2 linked regions of the Thermovibrio ammonificans HB-1 genome follow. Each later gene encodes a partner of the first gene's protein in a complex. Links are inferred from orthologs where the notes say so. Each region holds a gene or a part of one and is shown in the gene's direction. Other genes may lie near its edges. The genes, in order: acpP and fabF.

What was found.
Region 2: the proteins of acpP (region 1) and fabF are in contact, whole or in part, in a solved structure (PDB 6OKG), measured with the Escherichia coli proteins. The link is inferred for Thermovibrio ammonificans HB-1 from one-to-one orthologs.

Annotation. Positions count from the first base shown.
Region 1 is NC_014926.1:345,622-361,440, reverse strand. What follows is about bases 936-3,818. They hold acpP (acyl carrier protein), read left to right. Parts: upstream 936-2,201; coding sequence 2,202-2,435; downstream 2,436-3,818. Other genes in these bases: THEAM_RS02005 (pyridoxine 5'-phosphate synthase), read right to left, coding at 3,336-3,818; THEAM_RS02010 (holo-ACP synthase), read right to left, coding at 2,968-3,333; THEAM_RS02015 (bacteriohemerythrin), read left to right, coding at 2,559-2,996; fabG (3-oxoacyl-[acyl-carrier-protein] reductase), read left to right, coding at 1,423-2,151; THEAM_RS02030 (DUF2391 family protein), read left to right, coding at 936-1,395. In the rest of the region: THEAM_RS02040 (EAL domain-containing protein), read left to right, coding at 1-245; THEAM_RS02035 (hypothetical protein), read right to left, coding at 208-888; more of THEAM_RS02030, read left to right, coding at 916-935; more of THEAM_RS02005, read right to left, coding at 3,819-4,070; THEAM_RS02000 (type IV pilus modification PilV family protein), read left to right, coding at 4,100-4,426; THEAM_RS01995 (PulJ/GspJ family protein), read left to right, coding at 4,404-4,964; THEAM_RS01990 (ribose-phosphate diphosphokinase), read right to left, coding at 4,954-5,904; rpe (ribulose-phosphate 3-epimerase), read right to left, coding at 5,906-6,574; THEAM_RS01980 (cytochrome c3 family protein), read right to left, coding at 6,670-8,994; THEAM_RS09785 (hypothetical protein), read right to left, coding at 9,109-9,231; THEAM_RS01970 (gamma carbonic anhydrase family protein), read left to right, coding at 9,607-10,122; heat-inducible transcriptional repressor HrcA, read left to right, coding at 10,134-11,162; THEAM_RS01960 (hypothetical protein), read right to left, coding at 11,282-11,569; rplM (50S ribosomal protein L13), read left to right, coding at 12,162-12,590; rpsI (30S ribosomal protein S9), read left to right, coding at 12,602-13,012; argC (N-acetyl-gamma-glutamyl-phosphate reductase), read left to right, coding at 12,984-14,033; THEAM_RS01935 (aldehyde ferredoxin oxidoreductase N-terminal domain-containing protein), read left to right, coding at 14,104-15,819. UniProt on the Escherichia coli protein: Carrier of the growing fatty acid chain in fatty acid biosynthesis.
Region 2 is NC_014926.1:555,322-567,682, forward strand. Bases 5,943-8,905 are described here. They hold fabF (beta-ketoacyl-ACP synthase II), read left to right. Parts: upstream 5,943-6,784; coding sequence 6,785-8,026; downstream 8,027-8,905. Other genes in these bases: THEAM_RS03095 (homocysteine S-methyltransferase family protein), read left to right, coding at 5,943-6,208; THEAM_RS03100 (adenine phosphoribosyltransferase), read left to right, coding at 6,244-6,765; rnc (ribonuclease III), read left to right, coding at 8,023-8,733; THEAM_RS03115 (Maf family protein), read left to right, coding at 8,717-8,905. Outside these bases: THEAM_RS09415 (methyltransferase domain-containing protein), read right to left, coding at 1-537; ispG (flavodoxin-dependent (E)-4-hydroxy-3-methylbut-2-enyl-diphosphate synthase), read left to right, coding at 583-1,653; THEAM_RS03080 (dihydroneopterin aldolase), read left to right, coding at 1,637-1,972; THEAM_RS03085 (diguanylate cyclase), read left to right, coding at 1,957-3,033; THEAM_RS03090 (epoxyqueuosine reductase QueH), read left to right, coding at 3,030-3,638; more of THEAM_RS03095, read left to right, coding at 3,683-5,942; more of THEAM_RS03115, read left to right, coding at 8,906-9,283; THEAM_RS03120 (hypothetical protein), read left to right, coding at 9,303-10,025; THEAM_RS03125 (response regulator transcription factor), read left to right, coding at 10,022-10,738; ispF (2-C-methyl-D-erythritol 2,4-cyclodiphosphate synthase), read left to right, coding at 10,742-11,236; 3-hydroxyacyl-ACP dehydratase FabZ, read left to right, coding at 11,236-11,667; lpxA (acyl-ACP--UDP-N-acetylglucosamine O-acyltransferase), read left to right, coding at 11,667-12,361. UniProt on the Escherichia coli protein: Involved in the type II fatty acid elongation cycle. Catalyzes the elongation of a wide range of acyl-ACP by the addition of two carbons from malonyl-ACP to an acyl acceptor.

The DNA of each region.
Region 1 (15,819 bases):
TTCAGGTCGACTACCTGAAAATAGACGGCTCCATAATAAGCAGGCTCCTCAAAGACAAAGAAGCTCAAGTCCTGTGCGAGGCTATAGTCTCACTTGCCCAGGAACTAAAAGTGAAAACCGTTGCTGAGTTCGTCTCCTCAGAGGAGCTACTAAGGAAAGTAAAGGAGCTCAAAGTTGACTACTCCCAGGGGAACTTCATAGGTAAACCTATGGAGATTGAGAAGGTAAAGAAGCTCTTCCTTTAACAAGCCCTGCTATCTCGTCGGCACCTACGTAGACCCTGCCGGCAGAGTCAACGGCCACCGGAGTCCCGAAGAGCCCGTGGCGCTTCAAAACTGCCTGAACGCTCCAAACCTTCAGCTTCCCGAGGTTACACACCTTAAACGGACCGTTAAACCGGAAGAACTGGGAAGGCTTAAGCCCCAAACAGTAGGCGGAAACCGCAGCCTCAAACTCCCTTCCCTCAAACCCTACCGGAACAAACTCAACCCTGAAACGGGCGGCAAGCTCATCCAGCAGTGCCCTGTGGCTGCGACACGCGCTACACAAGGGGTTTGTAAGGAGGAGAAGCTCGGGCCCCTTCCCAACAGAGAAGAGAATCTCAGACCTCAAGATTTCCAGCTCCCTCTCCGAGAGCCTTAGCGGTTTTAGAGGCTTGAGCTTCCCCTCAACAACGAACCTCAAGTTGGAAGTTACCAGGAGCTCCTCTCCCGAAACTGTAAAGACCCTACACAGGGAAGTTCCGTTAACCGGTTCAACCCCCTTAACTATAAAGGGGTAACCGGAAGAAGCTAAAACCGCCTGTACCCTATAGAGGGACGGACACTCAGAGGCCAAAACTGTGGAAAAGAGAAACAGAGGGAATAAAATTGCTATCGCCCGAAACATAGCAGAATTCTAACAAACGGAGCACCCTTGGAAGAGAAGAAAATAGAGGAGATAGAGCGAGAACTCCACAACATAGAAGAGCAGCTTAAAGAGATAAACAGCCGGTTCAAGCTGCAGGAAGGGTTCAAGTTCAGCGACTTCATCCAGGAGATAGCGGGAGCCACCCTCATGGCCTTTCCGTTTGCGGCCAACTCCGACGTGTGGGAGCTCTCCCAAAAGATGAGCAACCTCCACGCACTACTGCTCGTAGTGCTGATAGTGGTGGGCCTTTACTTCGTAATTAAGTACGGGAAAATCGGGAACTGGAAGGTTCAAAACGTAGGAGGGTTCGTTCCCCTGCGGCTCATAACGATTCTGGCCGTTTCGTTTACCGTATCGGCACTGGCGCTGCTCATACTCGGCGTCTACCCGGCGATAGTGGACTCCAAAGAGTGGTTCCTGAGGGCGGTTGTGCTGGTCTCCCTCTTTTCGGTTATGGGCAGCTTTGGCCTTGACGCAGCCAAGTGAGATAATTAAATCAAAAAGGAGGAGCCGATGTTCGAAGAGCTTAAAGGGGCAGTTGTCCTGGTTACCGGAGGAACAAGAGGGATAGGAAGGGCAATCGCCGAGCGCTTCGTAGAGGTTGGAGCCAAGGTGTACATAACCGGAACAAACCAAGAAAGGGCCGAGGCGGTAGCCCGGGAAATCGGGGCCGTAGGCGTTAAGATGGACGTTTTCAACAGGGAAGAGGTTAAAGAAGTTATCTTCGACATCCTCGAGAAGGAGGGGCAGATAGACGTCCTCGTAAACAACGCAGGCATAACCCGCGACTCCCTCTTCATAAGGATGAAAGACGAAGACTGGGATGCCGTTATAAACACAAACCTCACCGGCGTTTACAACGTTACAAGGGCGGTTGTCCCCTCTATGGTGAAAAAGCGTAAAGGGGTGATAATAAACATCTCATCGGTTGTGGGCTTTACAGGAAACGTGGGGCAGGTAAACTACTCGGCCACGAAGTCGGCCCTTATAGGCTTTACGAAGTCGCTGGCAAAAGAGCTGGGAGGCAGGGGAATAAGGGTAAACGCGGTGGCCCCTGGCTACATAACAACCGACATGACAAAGGCGATTCCGGAGAAGATAAAGGCGGAGCTGCTGAAGTCCATTCCCCTTAGAAGGGAAGGGGAGCCCAGGGAGGTTGCAGACGCCTGCCTCTTCTTGGCTTCGGACATGGCCTCATACATAACGGGAACCACTCTCCACGTAAACGGTGGACTTTTCTAAGGGTTAGCTTATAATACGAAGCGCCATTAAATAACCTGGGAGGTAGAGCCATGGAAAACATCGAGCAGAAAGTTAAAGAGATTGTGGCCGATAGACTCGGTGTTGACCCCGAAGAGGTTACACCCGAGGCTTCTTTCGTTGAGGACCTCGGTGCCGACTCCCTCGACACTGTAGAGCTCGTTATGGCACTGGAAGAGGAGTTCGGCATTGAGATTCCCGATGAAGAGGCCGAGAAGATACAGACCGTAGGAGACGCAATAGAGTACATACAGAAGCACCTTTAAGTTCACCCATACCCTTAAAGCCACCGAAAGCCCCCTTGATTAAGGGGGCTTTTTTGATTTCCCTCATTACAGGGGTAAGGGGAAGCAGTTTAAATTGAAGTTAAAGTTATTGAGAGGTGACCGATGGGAGCGCTCATAGAGCCGAAAGACCTTCCTCTTACCGCCTACGAGGGGATGAACGCCGTCCACCTAAGGGAGCTGGGAATTTTAAACCGCCTCTACAGCGCTCTGGGAGGGGAGGCCGACGACTCAGAGGTTGAGAAGCTCTTCAGAGAGTTCATAGAGGACGTTGAGAACCACTTCTCCTACGAAGAAGAGCTTATGAAGCTCACCTACTTCTTCGCCTTCGACTGCCACCACGGAGAGCACAACAGAGTCCGGCAGGAGCTTAAAGAGGTGTTCAACCGCTGGCTGAAAACAAAGGACAGAAAGGCCGCCCTCAACTACTTTGAAAGCACCTTTAAGCCCTGGATAGTAGAGCACATAAACACCATGGACACCGTAACCGCCCAATGGGTGGCAAAGAGCCTCTTCAACATCGGCGGAGCTCTACCAGGTTAACAACCGCTACTGCGAACTCCCGCTCGTGGGATATGGAGAAAACCGGCCTGAGGTGAGCCGGCGCCCCTTCCACCGAGAGCCTAATTTCCCTACCTCCGCCGATAACCCTAACTGCCGAAAGCCCCACGGCAACCCCCGCCTGGGAGTAGGCCTTAACGGCCGCCTCCTTTAAGGCAAACCGGGCGGCCAAACAGCCTGCAAGCTCCCCGGGCCTTTTCTTCAGGCAATACTCAACCCCTTCGGGAAAGAGCCTCTTCAGCAACCTCTCTCCGTACCTTGAGAGCAGCCCCTCGAAACGGGCAACCGAAACTATATCTATTCCGATAGCAACAAGCACGGCTAACCGTTTATGAGCTTTATCATCTTCTCAACAGCCTCTTTAAGGCCGAGTAAAACGGCGTTGGCAACAATGGAGTGGCCGATGTTCAGCTCCTCTATTTCGGGAATTTCCGCTATAGGCTTTACGTTTTTGTAGGTAAGGCCGTGACCGGCGTAAACCCTGAGGCCGAGCTCCTTGGCAAGCTTGGCAGCCCTTTTCAGCCTCTCAAGCTCCTCCTGAACCTCTCCCTCATTACCGGCCGCAAAGGCCTCGGCGTAACGGCCGGTGTGAAGCTCAACCGCATTGGCTCCCACCTCGGCGGCAGCCCTTACCTGCTCCTCTTCCGGGTCTATAAAGAGGTTTACAACTATACCAGCCCCTTTCAAACGTTCAACGGCCGCACGAACCCGCTCCAGCTGCCCCTTAACGTCGAGCCCCCCTTCCGTGGTTACCTCCTCCCTCCTCTCGGGAACGAGGGTAACCTGGTGGGGCCTAACCGAAGTGGCTATCTGAAGCATCTCCTCGGTGACGGCCATCTCAAGGTTTACTCTTGAGTGGATGAGCTCCTTTATGAGCTTCAGGTCCCTCTCGTTAACGTGCCTGCGGTCCTCCCTTACGTGAAGGGTTATCTGGTCGGCCCCTGCAAGGTCGGCAATAACGGCGGCGTGAACAGGGTCGGGTTCAAAAGTCCTCCTTGCGTTCCTTACGGTGGCAACGTGGTCTATGTTAACTCCGAGTCTGATTCTCCTTCCCACTGCTACCTCCCGGCGTTATAATCGGTTTCATGAGGTACGGCTTCACGCTACTCGAGGTTCTGATAGCCACAGCCATAGTGGGTATGGCCTTCGGTGCTTTTATTCTACTAACAACTTCGGCAGTTTCAACGGCAGACCAGCAGTTTAAAACGGCAGTATCCGCCGTTGCCGCCCACAACTGCATAAACGAGGCCGTTTACCTGAACCGCTCTTGCCAGAACAAAAAGGTAGAGGTCCTCGGTTGCACAGTAGAGCTGAAACAGGACTTCCAGGAGATTATGGGCATAAGGGTTGTGAGAGTAGAGGCCAGAACACCTAACTGGGGGAAGCTGGTTGAGGTCTACGAAGCCCGCTAAGGGTGGCTTTACGCTCCTTGAGCTCCTGATAGCGGTTGCCCTTGCCGGTATAGTTCTCACGGTGGCCTACCAGTTTTTCAACTTCGTGGAAAGGGGAGGGAAAGCGGCCGTTGAAACCTCAAAGGCTTCAAACACGATAACTCCCCTCTTTTACCTGCTGTTGAAAGATTTAGAGTCGGTCAACGGAGCATACGGACCGCTAACGGCCCGCAGAGACCTGGACGGCAACGTGACCCAGATAACCTACTACACCGAGAACTGCTACTTCTTCAAGGGAGTCTGCCAGGTGAAGCTCTGGATTCTAAAAAAGGAGGAAAAACCCCTTTTCCTCGTAAGGAGTGAAAGGCCGATAAACGCACTTACGGCAACGCCCTGGAAGGATTCATTCATAAGCGGGAAGGTCTCTTCAATCGACCTACTGGCACCCTCTACAGACGGCTGGAAAGAGGTTAACGTTGCAAGAGGAGGGTTAATCAAGCTAATTCTAAAGATAAAAGGCGAGGGGGAGCTTCCCCTCACCTTCAAGCTCAGAACCTGAACATCTGACTGATTGAATCCCCGTAGTGGATACGCCTGATGGCCTCTGCAAGCATTGCAGATATCGAAAGCACCTTAACGCCCTCGAACTCCTGCTGAAGGGGAATAGTATCGGTAACAACAACCTCCTTAATAACCCCCTCCTTAACGGCCGTTGAGAGCCTCTCAACAGCCGGCCCGGAGAATACAGGGTGAGTGCAGGCCGTATAAACCTCAACAGCTCCGGCTTCCTTAATGGCCCTCGATGCGTTTACTATAGTTCCCGCAGTGTCTATGATGTCGTCTATGATGATGGCCCGCTTCCCCTTCACCTCTCCGATAATGTTCATAACCTCTGAAACGTTCGGACGCGGACGCCTCTTGTCTATTATCGCTATCGGAGAGCCCAGAACCTTTGCAAAGTTCCTGGCCCTTGCAACGCCGCCGATATCCGGGGAAACCACAACGGTATCCTCGCCCCCCATTCCCATCCTTAGGAAGTAGTCGGTCAGAACCGGACGGGCCTCCAGGTGGTCAACCGGGATGTCGAAGAAGCCCTCAACCTGCTTAGCGTGAAGGTCTACAACAACAACGTGGTTAACGCCGGCGGTGGTAATTATATCGGCAAGAACCTTGGCACTAATGGGGTCCCTCGGATTAACCTTCCTGTCCTGACGGCCGTAAGCGTAGTAGGGAATAACGGCGGTAATCCGTCCGGCAGAAGCCCTCTTAAGGGCGTCTGCAAGGAGGAGAAGCTCCATTATGTTGTCGTTTGCCGGCCTGCACAGGGACTGAACGATAAAGACATCACAGTCCCTTACGCTTTCGTTGACAACCACTTGAATCTCTCCGTCGCTGAAACGGCCAACAGTAACGTCTGCAAGCGGAACTCCCAAGTTTGCGGCCACCTTCCTTGCAAGCTCGGGATTGGCGGTTCCGGTCATCAGCTTAACCTGCTTCATATCACCTCTCCCCAAATCGGTTTAACTTCTCTTTAAAGGCTGCAACGTTCTCTGCCGGGTTTCCCTTAAACACGGCCGAGCCGGCCACAACAACGTCGGCACCCGCTTTCAAAACATCTTCCACGTTCGATAGCTTCACCCCTCCGTCAACCTCAATAACAAGCGAAGGGTTCAGCTCAACTGCCAGCTCCCTTAACCTGCGAATCTTCCCAAGGGAAGTGGGTATAAACTTCTGCCCGCCAAAGCCCGGGTTAACCGACATAACCAGAACAAAATCGAGAAAGGGCAGTATCTCCACCAGGAAGTCAACGGGAGTAGAAGGGTTTATAACAATCCCCGCCTTGGCTCCCAGCTCCTTTATCTGCTCAACTATACGGTGGTGGTGAACGGCCGCCTCAAAGTGAAACGACACCCAGTCGGCCCCGGCCTTTACAAAGGCAGGAATATACCGCTCGGGCTCAACAATCATCAGGTGAACGTCTAAAGGAAGCTCCGTTACCTGCCTCAGAGACTCAACAACGGGAATACCAACGGTGATATTGGGGACAAAACGGCCGTCCATAACATCAACGTGCAGGAGGTCTGCTCCGGCCCTCTCTACGGCCGAAACCTCCTGGGCCAGGCGGGCAAAATCCGCAGACAGTATGGAAGGAGCAAGCATCGGCACCATCTCAACCTCCGGTGAAGCCAAATTCTACCAGCGCCCTACAAATAAAAAAAGGGGGCAAGAGCCCCCTTAAAGAAGAGAAATCGAAGAGGGAGTGGTTAGCCGCTTAAACGGCGTCTCCTCCTGAGTAGGGCAAGGGCAACAGCCGCCGGGAGGTAGGAGAGGAGACCTGCCGGCCCAGACGGGGAGAAAGAGCACCCCCCACCTCCGGAGCTAACCCCTGCCGAGGAGCCGGAACCGGCCACCTCCTTAACAAGACCAACCACAACACTTCTACCGGAAGCGGGAGCAACCTGAACCTCAAGACGGTTACCGCTAACAACCTTCGAAGTAACCGTGCCGTTAACCACCTTAACACCGTAATCGGATAGAGGCTCCTTAATCTCAAAGAGCACCTTAAACGGGTTATCGGAGGGAGCAACCGCAACCGCGGCTATTAAATCACCGGCCGAAACCCCTAAAGCAGAAGCGGCTTCCTCGGTTTGAGCACGGGTGGCAATAACTTCACCGTCTACCTCTACCTTAACCGTAGAGTAGTCGAGGATGGCAGCAGGAAAGCCCATAGACTCAATCTCTCTCCTGGTCCAATCTGCAAAGGCATACTCGGTAAGCGTCCGCTGAACCTTCGGCACGAAAGCGGTAGAGTTCTCAACCGCAGGGTCAAACGGGAAGTAGAGGTTTACCTTCCTCGTGAAAACGGCCCCTTGAAGCTCACTCTCCCTACCGCCGTGGCAGTCGTCACACCTCAAAGCCTCCGGAGCAGGTCTTACGTTATGAGAAACCCCGAAAGGAATAGCCGTTGCAATGAGCTTCACCTCCACATCCCGCCCAACGGCACCGGAAACAACCTTTTTCACCGTAGAAAGGGCCGCGCTCACCTCCCGTTGGGTGTTAACCTCGGGAACTCCGTCGGGAGAGCCGTCAAGGCCGGTATCGTCGGTTATCTGAACATCAACGCCGGGAGTAAAGGCTCCGTCCTGGTCAACGTCTATAAAGTTGGGGAGGGCGTTAATAAGCCTCCAACCGCCAGCAGCAAGGTCTGAATCCTGGGATATAACCCCGCTCTTCACCTTCAGAACCAGGTGACCGAAACTACCGACCCTAACCGGTTTACCGCTCGAGTCCACCTCCTCAATAATGTAGCGGGTCGGCAGGTCGTAACTGAGGCCGAAAACCTTAGCCAAGTAACGGGGAATCACCGGCCTAAAGGTCCCTTCCGAATTATCGGCAAAGAACAGAACCCCCATGGCATTGGCAGCACTTAACTTCCAAACCACCTCACCCGTTGAAAAGTCCCTAATCGGGAAGAGGGCAACGTCAACCGGTGTTCCGTTAACGGAGTCGCCGCCCACGTAAACGTTCTTAGTAAGGCCGAGGAAGGTGTAGCCGTTACTGTCACCGGACACCACAAACATAGGTAACGTCCAGTCCATCAGCTTAGCCTCAAAGAAGTACTTCTTAGGAATGTGGCAAGTTGTGCAGGCTACCTTCTCCAGGTGCTCGGCTGCTGCCGGGCCGAAAGCTCTCGAGTGAAGCCCAACCGGGTTCTCATGACAACTCTCGCAGGAAGCGCTACCTGCAAGCTGGTGCCACCTTACCGTAAACGCCGGACCGGCGTTACCCTTTGCAAAATCGTGGGACGGAATGAGCGAGGGGACATCGGGGAAGTAACCGGTTCCTATATAGTCGTGCTTAACAGGGGCGTGGCAATCTACACACCCTTTAACGTTGCCATCTCCTACGTACCTTGCCCACCTGTGAACGTCAACGTTCCTGGGCACCGGAATGAGAGAGCCGTCTACCTTAGAGGAGACGTAGTTCCCGTCGGTAATGGTCTCGTTAAAGAACCAAACTTTAGCCTCCTTTAAACCGTCCGGCTGAAGGTAGCGCAGGTCCTTAACCTGAAGGAGGAAATCCAGCTTGGTTATCCTGCCGTCACCGTCGAAGTCGTCCCAGCCGCCGCCGTGACACTGACTACAGTGCATATCGTTGGAGTGAACTATAAAACTACCGTCAACCTGTAACCCGGCAGTGGCGTTATCGGCGTCAAAGGCAAGGTTGTAGTTAAAGGTGTTATCGGGGTTCAGGGTTGCAATTCCCGAAGAGAGAGTTCCGGCACCTGAAAAGTAACGCAGCTTAAAAGTCGCCAACCTGTAAGAGAGCAGGGGCATATTAAACGTAGAAGAGGGAGCGTAGGGGTTCTGAGAGCCGATAACGCTCGAATGGCACATAAAACAGTTGGGAGCAAGGGTGTTATTTACAGTCTCGTTTCCGGCGGAAATGGTCCAGACAAAAGGAACGAACCGCTTCTCCTTCGGACTCCAAACCGTGTAATCACCGAGAACCTCACCGTTACTGAGGGCGGCCTCTATCTCCGACAGGGACTTCTCGTGAAGGAAATTCCCCTCCCGGTCCCTCTCCATAGGACCGCCGCCAGGGTGGCACATGCCGCAGGCAGCATCGTACTCGGGGGTAGTCATATCAACAGTTTGAGGGTTAGAAGACTTAACGGGCGCCAACTGGCGGTAAGCGGGCGCTCAGAGCTTTCCGTACATTCCCATGTCGAGCTTGCTCAGCTCTTTCGGAAGGCCGTTAGTAAACTGAGAATCGCCGAACCTTTCGTAGTAAAGCTTGTAAACCTCGTCAGAAAGAATCGCCAACCTACCCTGCTGAAAGTGAAAAGAGGAGCCGATAAAATCGACATCGTGGCATGAACCACAGCTCCTCCTGATATCAATAGGCAGGTGACTTTCGCTAACAGGCCTACCGAACTGATCCTTAAGGGTGATAATCGGGTGTGCTTGGGCGGCATACCCCAGAAAAATTGAAGCAGTTAGAAGTTTTAAAAGCAATCGCATGGCCCCTCCCTTTAAGTTTTATTTACTTTTTTGCTTTTTTAAAGGCCATAAATGAAATTAAAGCGGAAATTCCGTCATCAATAATTAAAACTCAACTGCAACGGAAAGGCATTAATAAAATTCATAGATAGACCACTTTTGTAAACTTCTCACTAAATAGGTAAAAGGAGGTAAAAGTTGATTAAGCCCTACAAAGGAATAGAACCGAAAATAGGCAAAAGAGTTTTCATAGCCGAGAACGCAACCGTCATAGGCGACGTTGAAATCGGCGACGACAGCAGCATCTGGTTCGGAGCAATCCTCAGGGGAGACGTAAACTTCATAAAGGTAGGGGCCTGCACGTCCATTCAAGACGGCACTGTAGTCCACGTAACAAACAGAACCCACCCCACAATAATCGGAGACTACGTAACCGTAGGACATGCAGTTAAACTCCACGGGTGCACCGTAAAAGACAACTGCCTTATAGGCATAGGGGCAATCATACTCGACGGCGCAGTAATAGGAGAGAACTCCATAGTTGCCGCAGGGAGCCTTGTCCCTCCCGGCAAAGAGTTCCCTCCGGGCAGCCTCATAATGGGCTTTCCCGCAACGGTAAAGAGGGAGCTTACACCCGAGGAGATTAAAGGCCTTAAAGAGCACGCCCTTAGATACGTTAAATATAAGAACGAGTACCTTGAAAGCTTTAAGTAAGGAGCGCCTCATTGGAAGAGAGACTGACCGAAAGAGAGAGGGATATACTTTTAAAACTTACCGAGCTCTACATAAGGGAAGGAGAGCCGGTGGGCTCGCGAACTCTTCAAAAAACCTTCAAACTCCCCTTTAGCCCTGCCACTATCAGAAACGTAATGGCAGACTTAGAGGATAAAGGGTACCTTTACCAACCCCACACATCTGCCGGCAGAGTCCCCACGGATAAAGGGCTCAAAATTTACATAAATAGCCTCTTCCTCGCACTCGGCGAAGAGGAAGAGATCCTTGTAAACAGGCTGATAGACTACTTAAAGAGCGAAAAAGTCCAAGACCGCGACGAAATACTCCTGAAAGTCTTAGACTACCTGCAGTCTTTTACGGGTTATGTAGGCTTCGGCGTCAACTTGGTAGAGAATCTAACAGTTGAATCGATAACCCTGGTGAAGGTGGCTTCCGAGAAAGTTTTAATAGTTATCAACTTCAAACCCGACTACGTCCTCCACAAGGTCATCCGAGCTTCAATCCCCGAAGGAGAGCTTCAAAAACTCAGCAGAGCCCTAACCCAAAAGTTCCGGGGCAAAACGCTCAGGGAAGTAAAAAGGGAACTGATAGAAGAAATAGACGGCCTCCGAAAGGAGATAGCCGAGCTCTCGTTCAAGCTCAACACCCAAATCCTGAAAACGCTAAACGAAGTCAACCACCTGGAAATCCAGGGAACCGCAAACATAGTAAACATGGTGGCCGACGACATAGCCCGTATGAAGAAGGTCCTTGAAATACTTGAAGAGAAGAGCCTCTTCTTAGAGATACTCAGGAACTTCCTCGAGGAGAAAAAAGAGGTATCGGTAATTCTCGGCTCCGAAACCGAAGTAGAGCCGTTAAAACCCTTCAGCCTGGTTATAAGCAAGTTCAGGATAGGCTTTAAAAACAGCGGAGTCGTAGGGATAATAGGCCCCAAGAGGATGGACTACACAAGTGTTATTCCCCTGGTGGAAAACGTAGCCCGGGCTCTGTCGAAACTGCTTGAAGAGAAAAAATAAGAGCCGGAGCCTTACTGCACACGCCCTTCAGGCTTACCGTTGCTCCCTTCCGGGCCTGGCGGGGTTCACCCTCCGGGCGTTGCAGAGACCCCGGCTGCTATTAATATATGCCCGGTGAACTACTTTTGGGAAGCTTTAAAGCTTTTAAAAGGGTGAAAGAGCTTCAAACCCAAAACCAGCGATAGCGCACTGAACTTGTCAAAAAGAGAAGGCTTATAATCTTGATAGTACGAGGCCCTGTTAACCTTAACTCTAACCTCCTTTTTTTCAGGGTCCACTCCGAACTTCAGAATCCCTATATCGAGTAGCATATCAACTACGCGCCGAAGCTCCTCGTCGTCTTCGGGATAGACTCCCCCGTTAACGTACCTCTCAATAACAGCATCGATATCTATAGCCTTATCCACGGCCGTCTCCAAATATAACTGTTACCTCAACAGCCCAACTAAACCAAGAAAAACACCTAACCCCTCGAGCAGAACCCCTATAGCTCCAAGCTGATATGCCTTAAGCTCAAGAGACTCCATCATCCTTGATTTAAAAACCCCAACCGTTAGCTTATAACAGAAATTTACACATGAACACTATGTAAGTTTTCACAGGCCTTAAAGAAAACAAGCTCCCTTAAAAACTACCTAATATTCAAACGCCAAATCCTTTTTTGTAACAGAGGAGAGGAACTCAGGAAAAGTCTTGAAAACAGAAAAGCTCAAAGGTGGGAATCCAACTGCCGACTATAAACTTAGACCTTTCCCCCACAACGTTTATTTTTAATTTAAAATGGCGGAGGGGGCGGGATTCGAACCCGCGGTACCCCTTTTAGGGGTACACACGATTTCCAATCGTGCCCCTTCAGCCAGGCTCGGGCACCCCTCCGTGCAGAGTGCAAATATAGTCTCTTTGAGCGGTGTTGACAAGTGATTGCTCCTTTAGTAAATTTCCGCTGCCCGCTACATTTTCGGCGTTTTACAAAAACGCCAATTTTCGGAGGAACACAGGATGAAGACCTTCATGCAGAAGAAGGAAGAGGTTCAGAGGGAGTGGTTCCTGGTAGACGCAACCGGGAAAACGCTCGGTAGGCTCGCGTCTGAAATCGCAAAAATCCTCATGGGCAAGCACAAGCCCACCTACACCCCCCACGTAGACGGTGGAGATTTCGTAGTTGTAATCAACGCCGACAAAATCCACGTTACCGGAAGGAAGCTGGAGAAGAAGATTTACTACAAGCACACCCTCTACCCGGGTGGCCTTAAGGAGACCAAGCTCAAGGACATGCTCAAAGAGAAGCCGGAAGAGGTTATCAGGCTTGCCGTTAAAGGCATGCTTCCCAAGAACAAGCTCCGCGACAGGAGGATGAAGAGGCTCAAAGTTTACGCAGGCTCTGAGCACCCCCACGGAGCACAAAACCCTAAACCCCTTGAGCTTTAACGGAGGAGACAATGGCTGAAATAAGATACTACGGTACCGGCAAGAGGAAGACTGCAATCGCAAGGGTTTGGCTTATCCCCAACGGAGAGGGGAAGATATTCGTAAGGGTATCCAAGAAGAAGGAGATACCCGCAGAGGAGTACTTCAACAGGCTCACGCTCCTGAAGATAATGCAGCAGCCCTTTGACGTAACCGGAACAAACGGAAGGTTCAACGTTCTCTGCACCGTAAAGGGCGGCGGTAAGTCTGCGCAGGCAGACGCGGTTAAGTACGGTATAGCCAAGGCTCTCCTCGCCTTCAACCCGGAGCTGAGGCAGACCCTCAAGAAGGCCGGATTCCTCACAAGGGATGCAAGAATCAAAGAGAGGAAGAAGTACGGTCAGAGGGGAGCTCGTGCAAGGTACCAGTGGTCCAAGCGTTAAGGTCGGTATTGTCGGCGCTTCCGGATATACAGGGGCGGAGCTTCTCCGCCTCCTCTCCATTCACCCCAACGCAACCGTTACCTATTTAACCTCCCGCCAGTTCAGGGGAAAGCAGGTTAAAGAGATTTTCCCCCACCTGATTAGAAGCCCCTTTGAAGAGCTCTCCTTCGATGAGTTCAACCCGGAAAGGGCCGTTGAGCTGTGCGACGTTGTCTTCTGCTGTTTGCCCCACAGGGCCTCTTTCCCGGCCGTAAAGGCCCTTATGGAGGCAAGCAGTAAGGTTAAGGTGATTGACTTCAGTGCAGACTTCCGGTTCAACTCCTTTGAAACTTACGAGTCGGTTTACGGAGTTGAGCACGGCGCAAGGGAGCTTTTCAAAGAGGCGGTTTACGGCCTTCCGGAGCTCTTCAGGGAGCAGATAAAGAGAAGCAGGCTCGTTGCAAACCCGGGGTGTTACCCGACAAGCGCCATCTTGGCCCTATACCCGGCGGTAGAGGCAGGAGCCGTGGATACAGACCACCCCGTTGTGGTCGACAGTAAGTCGGGGGTGAGCGGAGCCGGTAGGAAGGAGAGCGTCACTTTTACCTTCTGCGAGGTGAACGAGGATTTCAGAGCCTACTCGGTAGACGGCCACAGACACGGACCGGAGATTGCCGAGAAGCTGGGGTTAAAGAGCGTAAGGTTTACCCCCCACCTTGTTCCGATGAACAGGGGGATTCTGACAACCGCCTACTTTAAAACGGAGCTCTCTAAAGAGGAGCTTCAGCACCTTTACGAAAACCGCTACAAGGGGGAGTTCTTCGTAAGGGTCAGAACCTCCCCGCCGAGAACCCACGACGTAGCCGGAACCAACTTCTGCGACATCTACGTTACAAAGGATAAAGAGAGCGGCCTTGCGGTTGTTGTATCTGCAATAGATAACCTGGGGAAAGGGGCGTCCTCCCAAGCGGTTCAAAACATGAACTTGATGTTCGGCCTGCCGGAAGAGGCCGGACTGAAGCTCTTCAGCCTGTGGATATAGCAACTCCGCCTGCCCTCGGCAGCTCTTTCGCTGTTTTATAATGGTCTTAAGTTCAAAGAGAGGGCAGGAGATGGAGTTTACCACCCTAACCGTAGACCTCCTCGAGGGGAAGGCAACCCTTAGAAGGGAAAAGGGGAAAGGCGTTTTCGGCGTTCTCGACTACGGCTTAAAAGTCCACGAGGAGCTGAAAACCTACAAGCACGCCCCCTACTCCCCTTATAACGCAGTTGTTTTCGGCAAGGGCCCCTTTGCCGGCTCGATACTTCCCGGCTCTCACCGGCTCGTCTTCTTCTTCAGGTCTCCCCTCTACAAAACCCTCTACCCCTCAACCATGGGAGGGGCAGCCTACACCTTCCAGAGGACCGGCGTTGACTTTGTGACACTCATAGGAAAGGCCCAAAAGCCGTCGGTTCTGGTTATAGAGGGGCTCGAAAGGAGCGTAAAGGTTTACGTAGAACCTTTAGAAGAGGAGCTTCAAACCCTCTGGAAGGGAACGACCGAGCGCTTCGGCGTTTACAGCTTCACCGACTACTTAGTGGAGAAGTTCAAAAACAGGATAGCGGGCGAATTCAGGGTTGCCTGCGTGGGGCCCGCATCCCTCACAACCGACTACGGGGCAATCTTTTCGCAGACCCTCAGAAACGGCACTCCCGTAGAGGGGAGCGAAGACTGGGCCGCAAGGGGCGGAGGAGGCAGCGTTCTCCTGAGAGCCCACAACATAGCGGCCGTAATTTTCGGAGGAATCTACAGGGAAGAGAAGAGGGTTATCTCCAACCCCGACCAGACGAAAAAAGTCTTCGGGGCCGTTTACTCCAAGCCCCTCTTCCAGGTGATAACCGAGAAAACGACCAAGTACCGCTACAACCCGAAACACAAAACCGGGGGAACCTTCGGAGAAGACTACTACGCCGAAAGGGAAAAGACCCCGGTTTTAAACTGGCAGATGCCCTACATACCCCGGGAAGAGAGGGTGAAGCTCTTCAAGGTGATAGAGAAGGAGTACCTTGAAATCTTCAACAAGGAGGCGATAGAGACAAAGAGCTGGACAACCTGCGGCGAGCCGTGCCCCGCCGCCTGCAAAAAGGTCAGGAACGGACTGAAAACCGACTACGAACCTTACAACGCCAACGGCCCCCTTGCAGGGAACGTTTACCTGAAGGCGGCAGACAGCGCAGTCAGAACGGTAGACGCCTTAGGGTTCGACGCCATAGAGTTCGGCGGCGCGGCCGCCTGGATATTTGAGCTCGTGGCAAGGGGGATTTTAAAGCCGGAAGAGGCGGGTATAAGCGGTAAGCCCGTTCTCGACCTGAACGAGATTCAAAAAAGCCCCAAGGAGGTATCGAAGAAGAACGCAGAGCTTCTGGTAGAGCTTGCCCACAAAGTGGCATACCCCGAAGCGGAGCTCCACAAACTCCTGGGAAAGGGCAAACGGAAGGCGGCAGCCTTCATAGATAGCCGCTACGGCGAGAGGCTGCCCAAGGGGAAGAGCTCCCTGGACTACGCCGTTTTAGTTGCACTCGGAACGGAAGGTGAGGTAAACCCCACAATGTACTGGGCCGTGGGGAACTTCGTTCCGCTGCCGGTTCAGGGAAAGTACTGGACCTACTACAAGTTCGGGGTATTCCCGGAGCCCGAGGCCCTGGCCGAGAAAATTGCGGAGAGCTCAATATCTGAGTTCTGGTACGACAACGTGGGCTGGTGCAGGTTCCACAGGCGTTGGCTTACGGCAGGGCCGAGCAGCTGCGAGCTGGAGGGTGAGTGTGAGCTTGAGCGAAGCCTCTCAAAG
Region 2 (12,361 bases), 200 kb from region 1 along the record:
CTTTTTAAGGTACAGCCTGCTGAACTCCACCGGTTTGAACTCCTTCCGTATCAGCTCCATCAGCTCCTTCTCTTCTGGGAACTTAAAGAGCTTCCCGCCCCCTGCCGCCTCCCAGCACTCAAAGAGCGTTCTGAGGCTTCCCTCAACGGGAACCGTGACTATCAAGGCCCCTCCGGGCTCTAAAACCCGGCTGCACTCCCTTAGGCTCTTTTCAAGGTCTGTCCACTGGAGGGCAAAGTTGGATACTACGGTTCTGAACGAACGCTCTTTAAAGGGCATCTCTTCGGCGTCGGCGCAGACTGCTCTGTTCCCCCTGCTTTTGCAGGTACGGCACATCCCCAGCGCTATATCTAAGCTGACAACCCCTTTACCTTTTAACAGCCACCCGGTTCCTGCGCCAACGTCCAGGAGCGGGTAAGGGTGGGGAAAGAGGCGTAACCTCTTCAGGATTTCCCGGCCTGCGGCCTGCTGGAGGGCGGCGTGAAGCTCGTACCTGTCGGCGGCCCTCGAGAAGTTCTTCCTAATCTGCTCCTTCATTGCAGGGGTTAAAATATGGAAAGTTTTACCCGATGTGGAGAGCTTATGGGCTGGATAGAGCGCAGAAAGACGAGAACCGTTTGGGTAGGCTCCGTTCCGGTGGGGGGCAGCCACCCGGTAGTCGTTCAGTCTATGACCAACACCTACACCGAAGACGTTGAATCGACGGTAAAGCAGATTAAAGAGCTGGAGAGGGTCGGCTGTGAGCTTGTAAGGGTCGCCGTTCCAACCCCGGAAGCCGCTCGGGCCGTTAAGGCGATAAAGGAGAGGATAGGAATTCCCCTGATAGCCGATATCCACTTCGACCACAGGCTTGCCCTCCTTGCCATTGAAAGCGGAGCAGACTGCGTGAGGATAAACCCCGGGAACATCGGGAGCCGGGAAAAGGTGAAGGAGATTGTAGAGCTTGCCCGGGAAAGGGGCGTTGCCATAAGGGTGGGCGTTAACTCCGGCTCCATCCCTAAAGAGCTCCTCTTTAAGTTCGGAGCTCCCGTTCCCGAAGCTCTTGCAGAGGCCGCCCTTAGCTACGCCAAGATGTTTGAAGACTGGGGTTTTACCAACCTAAAGTTCTCATTAAAGGGTTCCGAGGTTAAAAGCACCGTTGTCGCCAATAAAATTTTTGCCGAGCAGACCGACTACCCGCTCCACATAGGGATAACCGAGGCGGGAACTCTCCTTTCGGGGGCGGTAAAGTCGGCGGTGGGCGTGGGAATCCTCCTCTATCAGGGTATAGGGGATACGGTGAGAATCTCGCTCTCTGCCGACCCGAAAGAGGAGGTTAAGGTGGCCTACAAAATACTTTCGGCCCTGGACCTGCGCCACAGGGGAGTTGAAGTTATCTCGTGCCCCACCTGCGGCAGGTGTATGGTGAACGTTGAAAGCCTTGCCAGAGAAGTGGAAAAGCGCTTAGAGCACGTTGAAAAGCCCCTAAAAGTAGCGGTTATGGGGTGCGCCGTGAACGGCCCCGGAGAGGCCAAGTTTGCCGACGTGGGCATTGCCGGTGCGGGAGAGCACTTCATCCTCTTTGTGAAGGGGAAGGTTGTAGGTAAGCTCTCTCAGGAAGAGGCCCTTAACAGGCTCGTTGAGGAGGTAGAGAAAGTTGCAGGGGAAAGTTGAGAGAAGCGTTTTTATAGAGGGAATGAGGCTGCACCTGAAGTGCGGCACCTACCCCGAGGAGAGGAGCTTAGGAGTTCAGGTGAAGCTCAGCGTGAAGCTTACCGGTGAGTTTGTAGATTACCAAGAGCTTCACAACCTCATCCTTCGCCTCTCCCGCAACACCTACACCTACCTTGAAGAGTTTCAGGAAGCCCTGCTTAAAGAGGTTTTGAACCGCTGGAATATTGATTCAGCTATAATAGAGACCGTTAAGCTGAGCGTTCCCTTCCAACACAACTTCGAGAGGGTGGGGGTGGAGCTGAGATGGAGAAGAAAATAGAGTGCAAACTCCTGAAGAAGGTGCGCCAGAAGAAGAAACTTACCCCTTCGGAGCTTCAGGAAATTACTCAAATAGCCAAAGAGGAACTGAAGTTCTTGGCCAGGAACAACATACCCCTCATACCGGAGAACTACATCCTCTGGTTTGAGATATTCTGCTACCTCCACGAAAACGGCCTGGAGCTCTCCGACCTTGAGATAATGGGCCTCTTTAAGGAGAAGTACCCGACCGTAGACAACGTAGAGGCCGTTCTGCTTCAAGTTGAAGATGAAGACAGAGAGCTCCTAAAGAGCGTGGCCCAGGAGATAGTCACCGAGATAGAGAAGCTCATAGAGGTTATAGTAGACCACAACAACACCTTGGAGGAGAAGGAGAACTCCTTCAAGGAGATACGGAACAGGGTTGCCGACAGCTCCGTAAAAGACCTCCTCGGTCAGGTTCTCGAGGAGCTCTGCGTAATCAGGCAGCAGAACGAGGAGCTTAAGAACAAGCTCGAGGAGGCCAATCAGCAGATAAAAAAGCTGACACAGGAGCTTGAGCAGACTAAGAAAGAGGCCTCCATAGACTTCCTCACCCAGGTTGCCAACAGGGCCAGCTTCGACAGGGCCATAACCGACATGGTGAACGACTTCTACCGCAGGAACTACCCCTTCGCCCTTCTCATGATAGACATAGACAACTTCAAGAAGATAAACGACACCTACGGCCACCAGGCGGGAGATTACGTCCTCAGGGAGCTTGCAAGGCTCCTTAAAAGCCAGCTCAGGGCCAGGGACATTATAGCCCGTTACGGCGGAGAAGAGTTCGCAATCCTGCTTCCGGGCGTTACCTTCAGCCAGGCGATAAGAGTTGCCGAGCGCCTTAGGAAGTCGGTAGAAAAGCACCTGTTCAAGTACAACGACCAGGTCATACCTGTTACAATTAGCGTTGGCGTTGCCATGATGAGAGACGGGCTCGATGAAACGGCTCTCGTTGAAAAGGCCGATAAAGCCCTTTACCTTGCAAAGCGTTCCGGTAAAAACCAGGTGAAAACCGACCTGGACGTGGAGCTCGAAGAGTGAAGGTTCTCCTTCACATCTGCTGTGCCCCGTGTGCCTGCTACCCCCTTGAGCTCCTACTGAGCAGGGGCTACCAGGTGGTAGGCCTGTGGTACAACCCCAACATTCACCCCTGCACCGAGTTTGTGAAGCGGATGGAGAGCGTTAGGAAGCTCTCCTCCGTTTACGGAATTAAGGTCATCTACTTCGACACCTACGAGCCCGAAAAGTGGTTCAGGGCCGTTGCCTTCAGGGAGGAAAAGCCCGTAAGGTGTCAAATCTGTTACTCAATGCGCCTTGAAATGGCGGCTGCCGTTGCCAAAAAGGGCAAGTTCGATGCCTTCACCTCCACCCTCTTTTACAGCAAGTTCCAGAGCAGAGAGCTAATGGTGCCCCTTGCCGAAAACGCCTCGGAGAAGTTCGGAATCCCCTTCCTGAACATCGACTTCAGGGAGGGCTGGAAAGAGGGGATAGAGCTCTCCAAGGAGCACGGCCTCTACCGGCAGCAGTACTGCGGCTGTCTCTACTCGGAGAAGGAGCGTTACTGCCCCAAGGGTAAGCCCAAGTCGGATTGGGTTGTGGGACAGATTCTTCAGGAGGCCGAGCGGGTTAAAGAGCACTTTGGTTAACCGCTGTTATAATTTGCCCTCCGATAACCCCATCTGGAGGAGCCTTGCCGACCAACCCTTTCAAACAAGAGGAGAAAATCTGGGTTTTAGACGGCGGTATGGGCACTATGCTCATGGCCAAGGGGGTAGACGTTAACTTTGCCCCCGAGCTTTTAAACGTTGAAAAACCCGAAGTTCTCAAGGAGATTCACTCCGAGTACGTAGAGGCCGGAGCAGATATCATAGAGACCAACACCTTCGGCAGTAACAGGATAAAGCTCTCCCACTACGGCCTTGAAAACAGGGTAAAGGAGCTCACCGCCGCCGGCGTGAAGCTTGCCAAGGAGGCTGCCCGGGGTAGAGCCCTTGTTGCCCTTTCTGTAGGCCCGACCGGAGTTTTCGCTGAGCCTGTGGGAGACTACACCTTCGATGAGCTGGTAGACGTTTTCAAGGAGCAGATAGAAGCGGGAGCCGAGGCCGGTGCCGACCTTGTCCTGATAGAGACCATGTCCGATATAAAGGAGGCGAAGGCCGCAGTTTTTGCCGCAAGGGAGGTGTGCGACCTTCCCGTTCTCGTCTCCATGACCTACCAGGAAGACGGGAGAACCCTCCTTGGAACGCCTCCGGAGGTTGCGGCCGCCGTTTTTGAGGGGTTCAACGTTGCCGCCGTTGGAGCAAACTGCTCCCTCGGCCCGGAGAGCTTCGTCGAGATAATAAAGAGAACCGCCTCCGTTACCACCACCCCGATTATCGTTTACGCAAACGCCGGCCTTCCGGTTCTTGAAAACGGCAAAACGGTCTATCCCGAGCCTCCCGAAACTTTCGAAAAGTACGCGGTTGAGTTTGTAAAGGCCGGAGCCAATATAATTGGCGGCTGCTGCGGAACAACCCCCGACCACATAAGGGCCATAAAACGGGCCGTTGAAGGGTTAAAGCCGGTAGAGAGGAACCCCGTTAAAGGGGTGAAAGTTGCCAGCAGGACGAAGCTCGTTCTCATAGGAACCGGACACCCTACGAGGATAATAGGGGAGAGGATAAACCCTACCGGCAAGAAAAAACTCCAAGAAGCCTTAAAAGCCAAAGACTTCTCGCTGGTTAAGCAGGAGGCAAAAAAGCAGGTGGAAGAGGGGGCCGACCTTCTCGACGTTAACGTAGGCGTTCCGGGAGCCGACGAACCCTCCCTTATGAGGGAGGCGGTTAAAACGGTTATGGAGGCCGTAGACGTCCCCCTCGTTATCGATACCAAAGACCCTAAGGCCGTTGAAGAGGCCCTTAAGATGTGCGACGGCAGGCCGGTGGTAAACTCGGTCTCCGGTGAGAAGAAGGACGTTGAACAGATACTCCCCGTTGCCGCCAAGTACGGCGCAAACGTCCTCCTGCTTGCCATAGACGACGAAGGCCTTAAGGAGAAGGCCCAGGAGCGGGTAGAGATAATAGAGCGCCTCCTTAAAGAGTGCGAGAAGGTGGGAGTGGATAGAAGCTCCACAGTTGCCGACGTTTTAAACCTTGCGGTCAGCGCAATGCCCGACTCTACGGTTGAAACCCTAAAGGCCATAAGGCTCGTTAAAGAGCGTTTCGGCATTGCCACAACATTGGGAGTCAGCAACGTCTCTTTCGGCCTTCCGTCCCGTTCCCTCATAAACTCGGCCTTTATGGCTATGGCCATTTACGCCGGGCTCGACTCCGGCATTGTTAACCCCGGCGACTCCCGTATGGTTGAAACCATATTCGCAAGCGACGTTCTCGTAGGGAAGGACAGGGGAGCCGAAAGGTTCGTCTCTCGTTTTCAGAACTACTCTCCTAAAGGCGAAGATGCCGAGTGTAGGAAGGCCCTTGAGAGGATATGCCAGATAGCCGGCGCAGTTCTCGGAACTGTTCCTCAGGCCTTCTCCCACGAAGCGGAGGAGAAAGCCAAAGGGGAGACTACAGAGGAGGCTTCCGACTCCGAGGCTCCGGCCGGTATACTGGGAACCATCTTTAAGAAGGTTCTTGAGGGCGACAGAGAGGGGATAGTAGGGCCTACCGAAGAGGCCCTGAAGGAGTTTGACCCTGTTGAGGTGAGCGATAGGGCCCTTATTCCCGCCCTCGACGTTGTAGGTAAACGGTTTGAAAAAGGGGAGATATTCCTGCCCCAGATGCTCCGCTCGGCACAGGCCGTTCAGGCCGCCTTCGAGGTTTTAAAGAGGGAGATGAAAAAGAAAGGGGGCAACCTGAAGCTGGGCGGCAAGATAGTTATGGCCACCGTTCACGGAGACGTCCACGAGATAGGGAAGAACATCGTTATAACTATGCTCGAAAACAGCGGCTTCGACGTTATTGACCTGGGAACCAACGTTCCCCCCGCCGAAGTTGTTAGGGCGGCAAAGGAGCACAACGCCGATATAGTAGGGCTTAGCGCCTTAATGACCACCACTTTACCGGCAATGGAGGAGACCATTAAGGCCCTGAGGGATGCCGGAGTAGAGGTTCCGGTTATAGTCGGTGGTGCCGTTGTTACCCCGGAGTACGCCGAGTCCATAGGAGGAATTTACGGAGGAGACGCTCAGGAAGCTGTTAAAATTGTCAAAAAACTGCTCAAGGTGGAGGAGTAATGGCTCAGATTACCGACCTTAACGTAGAGGCCGAAATAAACCAGCTTAAGGCCCTTATCAGAGATGTTCCCGACTTTCCCAAGCCCGGAATCGTTTTTAAAGACATAACGCCGCTCCTTGGAACCCCTTGGGCGTTTCAGAAAGTTATAGACTACATGGGAAACAGGTATGTAGGCTCCGGCGTTGAAGTGGTTGTCGGTATAGAGTCCCGGGGCTTTATACTGGCCTCTGCTCTGGCCTATAAACTCGGTGCCGGCCTTGCGATAATAAGGAAGCCGGGGAAACTACCCTACAAAACCGTTAGCGCTTCCTACACCCTTGAGTACGGAGAGGACTCCATAGAGATTCACGAAGATGCCGTTAGAAGGGGAACGAAGGTCGTTCTCGTAGACGATGTTCTTGCAACCGGCGGAACCATGAGCGCCGCCATAGACCTTGTTGAGAAGCTCGGAGGCGACATCGTAGGTGTCGATTTCCTCATAGAGCTCACCTTCCTGGGAGGGAGGGAGAAGATAACCTCTCGGGGATACCCGGTATTTTCACTCATAAAGTTCTAAAACAAGAAGGAGAGGGAGAATGGCAAGGAGAGTAGTTATTACCGGACTTGGAGTTGTTTCGCCTGTTGGGAGCAACCTTGAGACTTTCTGGGAGAACATTACGGCAGGCAAGTCCGGTATAGGTAAGATAACCAAGTTCGATGCCTCAAACTACCCGGTTCAGATAGCCGCCGAGGTTAAGGACTTCAACCCGGCAGACTACTTCGACAAGCGGGAAGTAAGGAGGCTCGACCCGTTTATCCAGTTCGCAGTGGCCGCCGCTCAGCAGGCCGTTGATATGGCCGGCCTTGAAACCTCCGGCGTAGATAAAGAGAGGGTCGGCGTTGTAGTGGGTTCCGGTATAGGGGGCCTTACCACCATAGAGCAGCAGCTTAAAATCCTCTGGGAGAAGGGGCCGAAGAGGGTTTCCCCCTACTGTGTTCCCATGGAGATAATAAACATGGCCTCCGGAATGATATCCATAAGGTTCGGATACAAGGGCCCCAACATCTCGGTTGTTACCGCCTGCGCTACTGGTACTCACGCCATAGGAGAAGCCTTCAGAACTATACAGTACGGCGATGCAGATGTGGTTGTGGCCGGAGGTGCAGAGAGCTGCATCACCCCTCTTTCCGTTGCCGGTTTTGCCGCTGCAAGGGCCCTTTCCACCCGAAACGACGAGCCGGAAAAGGCCAGCCGTCCCTTTGAGAAGAACCGCGACGGCTTTGTTATGGGTGAAGGTGCCGGTATCGTTGTCCTTGAGGAGCTTGAACACGCAAAGAGGCGCGGTGCGGAGATTCTTGCCGAGGTTGTGGGCTACGGAACGAGCGGCGACGCCTACCACATGACGGCTCCTGCTCCCGAAGGGGAAGGTGCAGCAAGGGCTATGGCGAACGCCATTAGGGACGCCGGTATATCACCCGAGGATATAGACTACATCAACGCCCACGGTACCTCTACCAAGTTCAACGACCTGTTTGAGACTATGGCCATTAAGAGGGTATTCGGCGACTACGCTTACAAGGTGAAGATAAGCAGCATTAAATCTATGATAGGTCACCTTCTCGGGGCTGCCGGAGGGGTTGAGACCGTTGCCTCTGTTATGACCCTTCAGACGGGGGTTATACCTCCCACCATTAACTACGAAGAGCCCGACCCCGAGTGTGACTTGGATTACACTCCCAACGAGGCCGTTAAGGCCGACGTTAAGTACGTGCTCAAGAACTCTTTCGGCTTTGGCGGAACCAACGCCTGCCTTGTTTTAAAGAGGTATGAAGGTTGATAGAGGGTGATAAACTGGTAGCGCTTGAGAGGTTGCTGGGTTACTCCTTTAAGGATAAGGAGCTTCTCAAGAGGGCGCTGATTCACCGCTCTTTTGCCTTTGAGAAGGATACCGGCGAGAACTACGAGGTTCTCGAGTTCCTCGGTGATGCCGTTATAGGCCTTATAGTCAGCGAGGAGCTTATAAAGCGTTTCCCCGAAAAGAGTGAGGGTGAGCTCTCCCAGATTAGGGCCTTTCTCGTGAGCGAGCCTTCACTCTCTAAGCTGGCCCGAACGATTAACTTGGGCCAGTTCTTATACCTGGGTAAAGGTGAAAAGAGGACGGGCGGCAGAGAGAAAGACTCTATTCTGTGTGACGTTTTTGAATCGGTTTTCGGCGCCCTGTACCTTGATGCGGGCTTTGAAAAGGCCAAGGAGATTTTTAAGAACAAGTTCCTAAAGAAGCTCTGGGAGATTCTCGAAAACGCCGTTACCTACAAAGACTTTAAGAGCTACCTTCAGGAGATTACCCAGAGGGAGTATAAGGTCCTTCCCAAGTACAGGGTTGTTAAGGCCGAGGGGCCGGAACACGACAAGACTTTTACCGTTGAGTGTCAGGTAAACGATATTACCACCTACGGTAAGGGCAAGTCCAAAAAGGCCGCGGAGCAGGACGCGGCCCGGGAGATGCTCAAGGCCCTGGGGGTGATAGATGGTGGAAAAAGTTAAACTGGCCCTTGTCTCTTCCTCACCCAGGAGGAGGGAAATCCTCCAGATGGCCGGCTTTAACTTCAGGGTGGTGAAAGTTTCTGTAGAGGAAGAGCTTCACCCCTCTTCCTACAAAACCGCCACTTTAAACGCAGAAAAGAAGGTTCTGGCGGCGAAGGAACAGCTGCTTCCGGGCGAGGTGGCCCTTGCCGCCGATACAATCGTTGTTCTCGGAGACGAAATTCTTGGGAAACCCAAAAACTCCCAGGAAGCCCGCCTCTACCTAAAGCGTCTTTCCGGCAGGTGGCACAAGGTAATTACCGGCTTTTCGCTGCTTATAAACGGCAGAGTTGTAACCGACTACGAAGAGAGCCTTGTAAAATTTAAAAGGCTGACTCCTTCGGAGATAGAGTGGTACATCTCCACCGGTGAGCCTCTGGATAAGGCCGGAGCTTACGGAATTCAGGGGAAGGGGGCACTCTTTATCGAGCGTATAGATGGGGATTTCTTTACAGTTATGGGCTTACCGGTAAGTAGAATATACGATATACTTACCGTAGAGCTTGAATAAATAAAGGGGAAGTAGGACAATGAACTGGGAGCTTATCACAGTCGTTGTAGCTGCCGTTTTCGGGGCCATCGGCCTTGTTTTCGGCTTCATCATTGCCAAATCCTTGGGGGGAAGGAAAAAGGAAGAAGAAGAGCGCCTTGCCATTCTTGAGGAGCGCCTCATAGGTGTATCCGAGCGAACCATCTCAATGGCCGAGGAGCTCAAGTCGAAAATCAAGGAGCTCCGCGAGGACAAGCTGAAGGATATCCGTCAGGAAATCGAGGCTCTCCAGCTCGAAATCCACAAACTCAAAAAAGAGCTTGCAACCCTGCCCGTTAGCCTCTCTCCCAGCAGTTACGAAGCCCTTGAAAAGAGCGAGGAGATTTTAAAAGAGATAGAGTTCAACCTTCCCTCCATAGATAACTCCCTCCTGACCCAGGTTAAAGACTCCCTTCTTATACTCCGTAACGACGTTCAAAACCTTGCCATAGAGGCTCAGAAGTCTAAGGAGCCTGCTGTTGACCCTGTCTTCTTAAAGGACCTTTTGGATACTGTTGAGTCGGCAGTTTCCATCTCGAGGAACATAAACGCCTCCCTTGTGAAAGACGAACTTCTCGCCCTTGCCCACTCTATAAAGCTCGACGACGGCTCGGAACTGACAAAGGACTTAGACGCTCAAGCCCTTAATGCCAAGGAGCTTGTGGTTTTACTTGAAGAACTGAAAGAGCGCATCAAAAAAGAGCTGGAAGGAGTAGCCAGATGAGGGTAGTCTACGGCGACGACAAAAAAACCTGGCACGAACTTTTCGATAAAGTCCTCTCTTTACGGGGTATAGAGGTTGTCCACGCCTACACGCCCAAAGAGGTTATAAACCTGACCGTAGAGAAGAAGCCCGACGTTGTGATACTCGACGTTACCCTCTCCCACGGCACTGCCTATGAGGTTATAGAGAAGGTCAAAGACCGGGGCGTTCCCGTTGTGGTTATAGGCCACCGTGCAGAGGGGTTCGACCCCGAAAAGGCCCTCTCTTTAGGGGCGTCTGCCGTTCTCGAGAAGCCCTTCACGGTGGAAGAGCTTGTTGAGCTTCTGAGGAACATAAAGACCCACAAGCCTCAGCTTGAGGAGAAGCTCGAAATTGTTGCTCCCTCCGCCGGCGAGATGGTAGAGATTCCGGTTATTGAGGAGCCCCAGGAGGAGCTTCAAGTTCTGCCCGTTGAAGAACACGTTGAAACCATAGAGCTTGAACCGGTTGAGCTTCAGCCGGAACCCGTTGAAGAGCCAGTTAAACCGCAATCTACGGAGTCTAAGGTAGTGGAGGAGGCTAAGAAGGAGATTGCCAAGAAGGTAGAGGCAGGTCTGCCCGAGGAGAAAGTTGAGCAGATAATAAGGGAAATAGCCTGGGAAGTAATACCCGAAATAGCCGAGAAGGTAATAAGGGAAGAGGTAGAGAAGCTCATAAAGAGCAGGCTCGCCTGAGAGATGTTTAGAGTAGGAATAGGCTACGACGCCCACAGGCTCGAAAGCGGCTACAGGCTTGTCTTGGGCGGTGTAGAAATCCCCTACCATAAGGGCTTAAAGGGCCACTCCGACGCCGACGTTCTCGTTCACGCCGTGTGCGACGCCGCCTTAGGTGCCGCCGCCCTCGGCGATATAGGAGAACACTTCCCCGACACAGACCCGAAGTACAGGGGAATCTCCAGCTTGAGGCTCCTTGAAAAAGTGGCCCAGCTCCTCCGGCTGGAGGGCTTCACAGTTGTTAACGTAGATACTGTGGTGGTTGCTCAGGCCCCGAAGCTCAAACCCTACAAGCGGCAGATGGCCGAGAACATAGCTCGTGCACTTGGTATACTTCCCTCTCAAGTTTCCGTAAAGGCCACAACCACCGAAGGAATGGGCTTTGAAGGCCGAGGAGAGGGCATATCTGCCCAGGCGGTGGTTCTAATACGGGAAGTCGGAGGTATAGAGCGTTGGTAATGGACATAGTGGAGATTATGGAGACCATTCCCCACAGATACCCCTTCCTCCTTGTAGACAAAATCGTTGAGTTTGAACCGAAAAAACGGATAGTCGGCATCAAAAACGTTACGATGAACGAGCCCTTCTTCCAGGGCCACTTCCCCGGCCATCCCATATTTCCCGGGGCGCTCCTCGTAGAGGCAATGGCCCAAGTGGGCTGCATTCTCATGTTCAAGTCCTTCGACATCTCCCCCAAAGAGTACGTTGTCTACTTCATGGGAATAGACAAAGCCCGTTTCAGAAAGCCGGTTCGCCCGGGAGACACGGTAAAGTTCGTCCTTGAACCTACCGTTATAAAGAGCAGGCTCTCCAAGATGAAAGGAGAGGCCTACGTAGGCGATGAGCTCGTTTGCGATGCCCAAATAATGGCGATGATTACGAGGAAGTGATGGCTCAGGTTCACCCCCTTGCGGTTGTGGAAAAAGGTGCAGAGCTCGATGAGGGCGTTATCGTTGAACCGTTTGCCTATATCGGTCCCCGCGTTAAAGTGGGTAGGGGAACGGTTGTAAAAAAGGGTGCGGTTATAGAGGGAAGAGTTACCATAGGTGAGAACTGTACAATATACGCCTCCCACATAGGCGTTGAGCCTCAAGATTTAAAGTACAAGGGAGAGGATACAGAAGTTATCATAGGTAACGGTGTAAAAATCAGGGAGTACGTGACAATCCACCGAGGAACTGCCGGCGGAGGCGGAGTCACAAAGGTGGGCAATAACGTGCTCCTTATGGCCTACGTCCACGTTGCCCACGACGTTATCATCGGGAATAACGCCATAGTTGCAAACGCCGTTCAGATAGCCGGCCACGTAGAAATAGGTGACTTTGCCGTTATCGGCGGCTTAACGGGGATTCACCAGTTTGTCCGTATAGGTAAACACGCCATGGTAGGAGGGGCCTCCGCCGTTCACAGAGACGTGCCCCCTTTCCTCTTGGCTCAGGGAAACAGGGCGCGTCTTGAGGGAGTAAACATAGTGGGCCTTAAAAGGCGCGGTTTCTCCCGGGAGGCCATAAGAACCCTAACGGCCGCCTTTGAGGTCATCTTTAAGTCCGATGAGCCCATTCAGAAGGCCCTTGAAAGGGCCCT